One region of the Leuconostoc sp. C5 genome, then DNA from elsewhere that is predicted to be linked to it. Evidence: riboswitches for the same ligand, from Rfam matches in the RefSeq annotation. Region 1 holds a riboswitch; the other holds the start of a gene.
The links. Region 1 has a riboswitch for lysine ahead of alr (alanine racemase). Riboswitches for the same ligand answer to the same signal wherever they lie in the genome.
Positions count from the first base shown of each region.

Region 2: linked by a shared signal. The riboswitch ahead of lysA (diaminopimelate decarboxylase) and the one ahead of alr (alanine racemase) in region 1 are both predicted to bind lysine.

Region 1 covers NZ_CP134351.1:1,892,080-1,895,686, forward strand. Annotated here, with positions in the region: gene RHP56_RS09615 (aspartate-semialdehyde dehydrogenase) at 1-255, opposite strand, end outside; gene alr (alanine racemase) at 265-1,377, opposite strand; lysine riboswitch at 1,475-1,643, opposite strand; gene RHP56_RS09625 (NAD(P)H-hydrate epimerase) at 1,769-2,434, shown strand; gene RHP56_RS09630 (Rrf2 family transcriptional regulator) at 2,519-2,971, opposite strand; gene RHP56_RS09635 (YhgE/Pip domain-containing protein) at 3,025-3,607, opposite strand, start outside.
Region 2 covers NZ_CP134351.1:634,820-638,426, forward strand. Annotated here, with positions in the region: gene RHP56_RS03290 (hypothetical protein) at 1-344, shown strand, start outside; gene RHP56_RS03295 (fructosamine kinase family protein) at 528-1,370, shown strand; lysine riboswitch at 1,457-1,625, shown strand; gene lysA (diaminopimelate decarboxylase) at 1,709-3,001, shown strand; gene dapD (2,3,4,5-tetrahydropyridine-2,6-dicarboxylate N-acetyltransferase) at 3,003-3,607, shown strand, end outside.

The DNA of each region.
Region 1 (3,607 bases):
TTCGGGTGCAAATCGTGCTGAAACTGAACCACCACCGCTAGCCAAAACTAAATCAACCCCATCAAAACTTTCTGGAGTTGCTTCCTCAACAACCACGTCTGTACCTTTAAATTGAAGTGTCTTACCTGCTGAACGTGACGAAGCAAGCAATTTTATATTCTTCACGGGAATCGTTGATTGCTCTAATTGTTCAATAAGTCGTGTGCCCACAGCACCTGTTGCGCCAAGAATGGCAACACTATATTCTCTAGTCATTATCTTCTCCTAATCTACTAAAATACGATGTATTCTATCTTGTAGTCCTGTTGTGATTTCCCAGGGCGCCAAACCTGCAAACTGTGCAACGTCCTCGATTGTATTCTCTAAGTCTCCATCTTGACCAATAAAGGTTACCGTTGTACCTTCTGGATATTCACGAGGCAAACGTATCATTAACTGATCCATTGCTACTTGCCCTACAATAGGGGCGTATTGACCGTCAATAATAACCTTGAACCCCATTAATTTGCGTAGCCAACCATCCCCATAACCAATAGGAACAGTGCCTATCCACTCGTTTTGAGTTGTCGTATATTTGTGTGAATAACTAATACCTTCACCAGCAGGTAAGCGTTTAACAAAATTTACCTCGCTCCGAAGGGCCATGACGGGTTTCAGGTTACGTCCATCTGCTAGTTCACCACGAGAGGGCTCAATCCCATAAAGCACCGTTCCTACGCGGACAACCTCATGGGGAACCTCTTCTGCGTGATACATTGCAGCACCCGAATTAGCAACATGATAATACTTTGGTTTTGGCAAGTCATCCGTCAATTGATGCCAACGTGTTAATTGCTTTTGGAAGTACCTGGTATCTGATGAATCAGATTCGGCAAAGTGCGTCGATAGTCCAACATATTCAAACTTATCAGCATGATCCAAAACAAACTGTATCGCTTTCGCTAAAGTTTCACGATTTCTAAACCCAATTCTACCCATGCCAGTATCGATACCTAGTGTAACAGGTAATCGCTGTTCACCAGTTAACTGATGTTCTGCTTTCTCCAGCCAGTCCAATGAAACAACAGTTGCCATGATATGCTGGACAGCCATTAGTTCAACATACTTTACCTGTGAAATACCTAAAATTAAAATTGGTGCGGTTATGCGCTCATGCCGCAGTGCAATAGCTTCATCAAGAACAGCTACACCTAAGCCATAAATACCTCCTGCCACAGCAGCTTGAGCCATAGGAATCAAACCAAATCCATAGGCATTTGACTTAACGGTCAAAAAGACTTTGTCTGCACCTGATACATTTTTAACGGTCGTTATATTATGTTCAACAGCGCTCTTGGAAACTTCAAGACGTGTTGGACGTGTTATTGCCTCTACCATATGTTAGCCCATTCACAGATATCTATGAATGCATACCTCCTCTATTAAAAAATCCACAGCGCACAAGTAGCAGCCATGGATCCCAATTAATTGCAATCTATAACATAGCACCCCGCTTACGCGACAGTCCAACGATTTTTCACCGATTGGCCCAGCTACTTGGTGTCACAGCACCAATGCTTCGGCTACATCCCCTTTAACCTGTTTCATTGTACCTGTAAGCACTCCGCAAGCGACTAATGTCAGCAGCAACCTCTATGATTCTTAAATTGTTATTATTGTATTCTAATTTTTTTTATTTGTCAAATTCAATATTTTTACGCTTGTTTGATTGATAACACTGTCAAATCACCGTATAATGAATTTAATAACTTATGAAATGATGGGAACTATGACGCGACTTGTTACAGCTACAGAAATGCAGCAAATAGATAATTACACGATTGAGACTATTGGTATGCCACAGGATGTATTAATTGAACGGGCCGCAATGGCAGTGCTTGATGTTATCGGCGCCGGTAGATTCGATTTGAGTCATGTGTTAGTACTAGCTGGTCTTGGTAATAATGGTGCTGACGGCGTAGCAATCGCTCGTCTCTTGTACGCTCAAGGCGTAAATGTCTCATTACAATTTGTCGGAAACGTTAGCCGTGCGAAAGACAGTGTGAAACGGCAACTGGCAATCATTGAAAAGCATGGCTTAGTTCGTTCTGAAAAAAGTGACTTTAATGAGGCAACTTTAATTATTGATGCGATATTTGGAGTTGGATTGAACAACGTTCTACCTGAAGGCTTACAAAAAATGATTAAAGCGGCCAACCACATTGATAAACCTGTCATTGCTGTTGATGTTCCTACTGGTATTGATGCAACAACGGGAGAGGTACGTGGCGCTGCTCTTAAAGCTCATACTACAGTCACTTTCGGCTTCACAAAGGTTGGTTTAACGCAACAGAATGGTTGTTACCTTTCCGGAAATGTTATTTTAAAAGATGTCGGGATGCTTATTCCAGATGATTTTGAATTCAGTTTACAGGAGACGCTACCTGTTGCATAGAATATAATACTTCACAATATAAAAACAGTTTATTAATGCCAGGTTGGCATTAATAAACTGTTTTTTTAGTCAATATGTGTCACTTCATCGCCAATCAACAATTTCTTCTCCTTCTTTAGCAAACAATAACAAATCAGCAATTGATGTACGTTTTAACCGTTTCTTAAAATCTTTTTCTGCTTCATAGACAATAGATAGAACTTCTTTTGTTCCTTCAGCGACAGCAGTTTTGGCAGGAAACACGCGATCTGCCAATTGGGTAGAATGAATAAAGCTATCTTCTCCTTCAATCGCCTCATAAACATCCAATAACGTAATATCATTGGTATTACGAGCCAATTTGAAACCACCTTCCTTACTAGCGATCGCTTTTATTAAATTTGCAACAACTAATTTGCGCATTGTTTTTTTTAAGTACGATTCAGATACTTCTAAGTGTTCACTTAAAACATGACTTTTAACAGGTAAGCCATCTTTTTGCAAAGCTAACATAACCAAGACAACCAAACTTTGTTCAACTGCACTAGACATTTTCATTTATTTTTCCAACTTCATTTCTTTATGTACGCAGTCTGCCGACTGCTTTTAAATTAATGCTTAAAAGTTAACTGATTATGGTTTAATTTCATTTGGTACACAAACCATGTTAGTACCATTGATATCACTCCTAAGGATAACAATACAGTTAAGTCTGATGCAACACTGCCACCCATAGAAATTGTTTCGCGGAAGGCATGGACAGAGTAACTCATTGGCATCCATGGATGAATTGCCTCAAAAAAGCTGTTTGACAACTCAATAGGATAAGATCCTGCACTAGCACTCAGTTGTAATACCATCAAAACCAGCATAATCCCTGACCCTAGTTTACCAATTAGCACATTAAACAAGACAACAAACTGATTGAACCCAAAGGATGCTGCTAAGGCTACAACAAATGTCATCGCTGGCCGCTGCGCTTCCATGCCATCCACTAAGAAGAGTAAACCAGTCATAATCAGTGCTTGTCCAATAAAAACTGGCGCATTAATTAACTGCTTATTAGCCCACCATGTGAAACCATTTTTTGGCTTTTTAGAAACCGTCATGAAATCAAATATGGTCGTAAATGTGATCATACCAACAAATAACCCAACAGACATCATATATGGCGCCATTCCAGTTCCGTTGTTA
Region 2 (3,607 bases), 760 kb from region 1:
CAATCCACATTCGTTTATCTGTGGATTATCTATTGAACCTAGGAATAACACTTTCAGATTGGATTACTTTAAAGTGGTCCTTTGAAGGTCAGTGGAATAATGATCAGTTAGCCATCGGATTTTTTTCTAATAATCAATTAGTACGTGTTATTAGCACTGAAAGTGAATTTTCGGATGCTTTTGCAGGCTATCTGATTTTACAAACTGAAGGTGAGTTTGAACCATATATTGATGAATTTGATAATGATAGGGAATACGATTGGCGTTTGTTGCGTTTGAACGATGAAAAATTTGTGGATGTAACTAACGATTTAATTGCAGCCAATTTACCAGTCATCAGCTAACAGTAGAGAAGTACACAAAGTAGTGACGTCTGTATAATATTATGATACACTACAATCAGATGATAATACCTGTGAGACAATTGAATAAATTTGTCGATAATAAGGGTATTATTTTGCCAAAAACACAGTTTTCGTAATGAAAATTGTGTTTTTTTGTTCCGATAATAAATTTTGGAGGATAATATGGACTTAGGCAACGATTTTGTTACTCGTTTGGGACTTGAAAAACCACACGACTTAGAGAAGGTACGTGGTGGAGACATTAACGAGGCGTTTTCAATCTATTCGAATAACCAGCGCTATTTTTTAAAGATTCAACAAAATGCTCAAGCAAGTTTTTTTGATCATGAAGTTGCTGGCTTGAAGGCTTTGGGGGAAGAGGTGACTGTGCCAGCCGTTTTAGCGCAGGGACAGTTACAAGGGCACGCCTACTTAGTCTTGACGTGGATTAATCAAGGAAATGGGTCACAACAAGAATTAGCAAAGTCGCTGGTTAAAATGCACCAAGCTACAGCGCCAAAGTTTGGATTTGATAGTGATAACTTAGTAGATTTTGTGCCTAAAAATAATACTTGGCAATCTTCTTGGGCTGAATTCTTTGTGAAACAACGCTTGGATCCGCTAATGGCACAAGCGCAAAAAAATAATTTTTGGCTGACCCAACGTGGTGATCACTATAGTAATTTACGTGAAACAATATTAAATGATAATCACGCGCAAACAGTTCAACCATCACTACTGCATGGTGATTTCTGGGCAGGAAACTTTATGTTTAACGATCAAGGTAAACCTGTATTTATTGATCCTAACGTGTTCTACGGTGATCGGGAATATGATTTGGCGATTTCAAGAGTGTTTGCCGGCTTTAGTCCGTCATTTTATAATCAATATATGCAAGAATGGCCATTGGATGATGGCTGGCAAAAACGTGAAAAATGGTATGAGTTTTATTATATACTAATGCACTTTACACGCTTTGGTGATATTTATGCACCGCGGATGAACAAATTATTAACGTCTTTTTAAAATCACATGATTGCTAGCAAAGAATTAGACGAAAAAACCTTGACATTCAATAATGATTCAGTCATAATAATGACAGAATAAAAATTATTTCACATAGAGGTCGCGATTGACAATACACTTACCGGAGTTGCTGTAGCAATTGATAGTAAGCTTAGGGGATATCGCCGAAATCAAGGGTGTCTACAAATGACCTTGATTGGGCTAATAGTTAAGAGCTATTAGACTGTCGCAGAGATGCGGTGAGCTATGGAAACTGTCAAAAATGCTAACAATGCCCTTTGATAAGTCCGTTTTGCGAACCTATCAAAGGGTTTTTTTGTGTAATTCAAGGGGAAATGATGACGTATCCAATAAATGAAAAGCAACATCTGACAGTTGATGGTGTTGATACAATCGAACTGGCAAAGACATATGGCACGCCGTTAGCAGTTTACGATGTAACACTTATTCGTAAGACAATGAGAGCGTTTAAGCGTATCTTTGAACAAGAAAATGTCCCATATGTAGTGAGTTATGCTGGTAAAGCTTTTGCTACTAAAGCAATTTATCAGGTGGCAGCTCAAGAAAATATTCACGCTGATGTCGTGTCTGGTGGGGAATTATACACAGCAATTAAAGCTGATTTTCCAACTCAGCATCTTAGTTTTAATGGTAATAATAAGAGTTATGATGAACTTGTGATGGCCGTTGAAAATGGTGTGGGAACAATTATTGTTGATAATTTTCTTGAGTTACAGCTACTGTCAGAAATTACGGCGGAAAAAAATGTTATTCAAGATATTTTACTACGTATTTCACCAGGAATTTCAGCTCATACTCATGAATTTATTAGTACTGGTCAACAAGATAGTAAATTTGGCTTTGATTTACAAACAGGTCAAGCGAAGCAGGCCTATGATATTGCAATAAAAGATAACCATCTTCATTTGCGTGGCTTACATGCGCATATTGGATCTCAAATATTTGATGTGACTGGATTTGAGAAAAATGCAGCACTATTAGCAGATACTGCTTACTCATGGGGATGGCAACCAGAAGTCATTAATACTGGCGGTGGATTTGGTATTCGTTATACTGATGAGGATCAACCTTTGCCAGAAAGCGAGTTTGCGGATGCTATTATCCGTGTTTTGAAAGAAAAGGCTACACAGTACGATTGGGCAATGCCAGAAATATGGATTGAACCTGGTCGTTCGATTGTCGGACCAGCCGGACAAACCCTATATACAGTTGGGTCGCGTAAGGATATTCCAGGAATTAGAAATTACTTGGCTGTAGATGGTGGTATGGGAGATAATATTCGTCCAGCACTTTATCAAGCAAATTACGAAGCGGTTTTAGCCAATCAACCAAATGCTAAAAGTGAAGAAATTGTGCGGATTGCTGGTAAATATTGTGAGTCAGGTGACGTATTGGTTTGGCAGGAAGAATTACCGGCGACAAAACCTGGTGACATTTTATCTGTGCTTGCAACAGGTGCGTACGGGTATGCAATGGCTTCAAATTATAACCGAAATCCACGACCGGCCGTTGTCTTCGTGGAAAATGGTCAACATCAAGTCGTTGTTGAACGTGAAACTTTTGAACACATGATCAGTTTAGATCAGGATTATACTCTAGGAGATAAATAACATGGCTGAAAACGAAGCACAAAAACTAATTAATTTCATTGCAAATGCAAAAAAAATTACCCCAGTAAAAGTTACATATAAAGGCACATTGGCAACTGAAGTGCCAGATACTGTGCAACAATTTGGAAATGAGTCATTTGGACAATTAATTGGCGACTGGTCTGAAATTGAATTGTTAATTAAGAATCTACCATCAGAAGATGTATTTATTGAAAATGATTCACGTAACTCTGCCGTTCCTTTGCTTGATAAAAAAGAAATTAATGCTCGCATTGAACCAGGTGCCATTATTCGCGATCAAGTTGAAATTGGTGACAATGCGGTGATTATGTTGGGCGCAGTGATTAATATTGGTGCAGAGATTGGTGCTAACACAATGATTGATATGGGTGCTGTACTTGGCGGCCGTGCCATTGTTGGTGAAAATTCTCATATTGGTGCTGGCGCGGTATTAGCTGGTGTGATTGAACCAGCATCTGCCCAACCTGTTCGCATCGGAAATAACGTTCTAGTTGGCGCTAATGCCGTCGTTATTGAAGGCGTACAGGTCGGTGACGGCGCAGTAGTTGCGGCTGGAGCGATTGTCACAAAGGATGTACCAGCCAA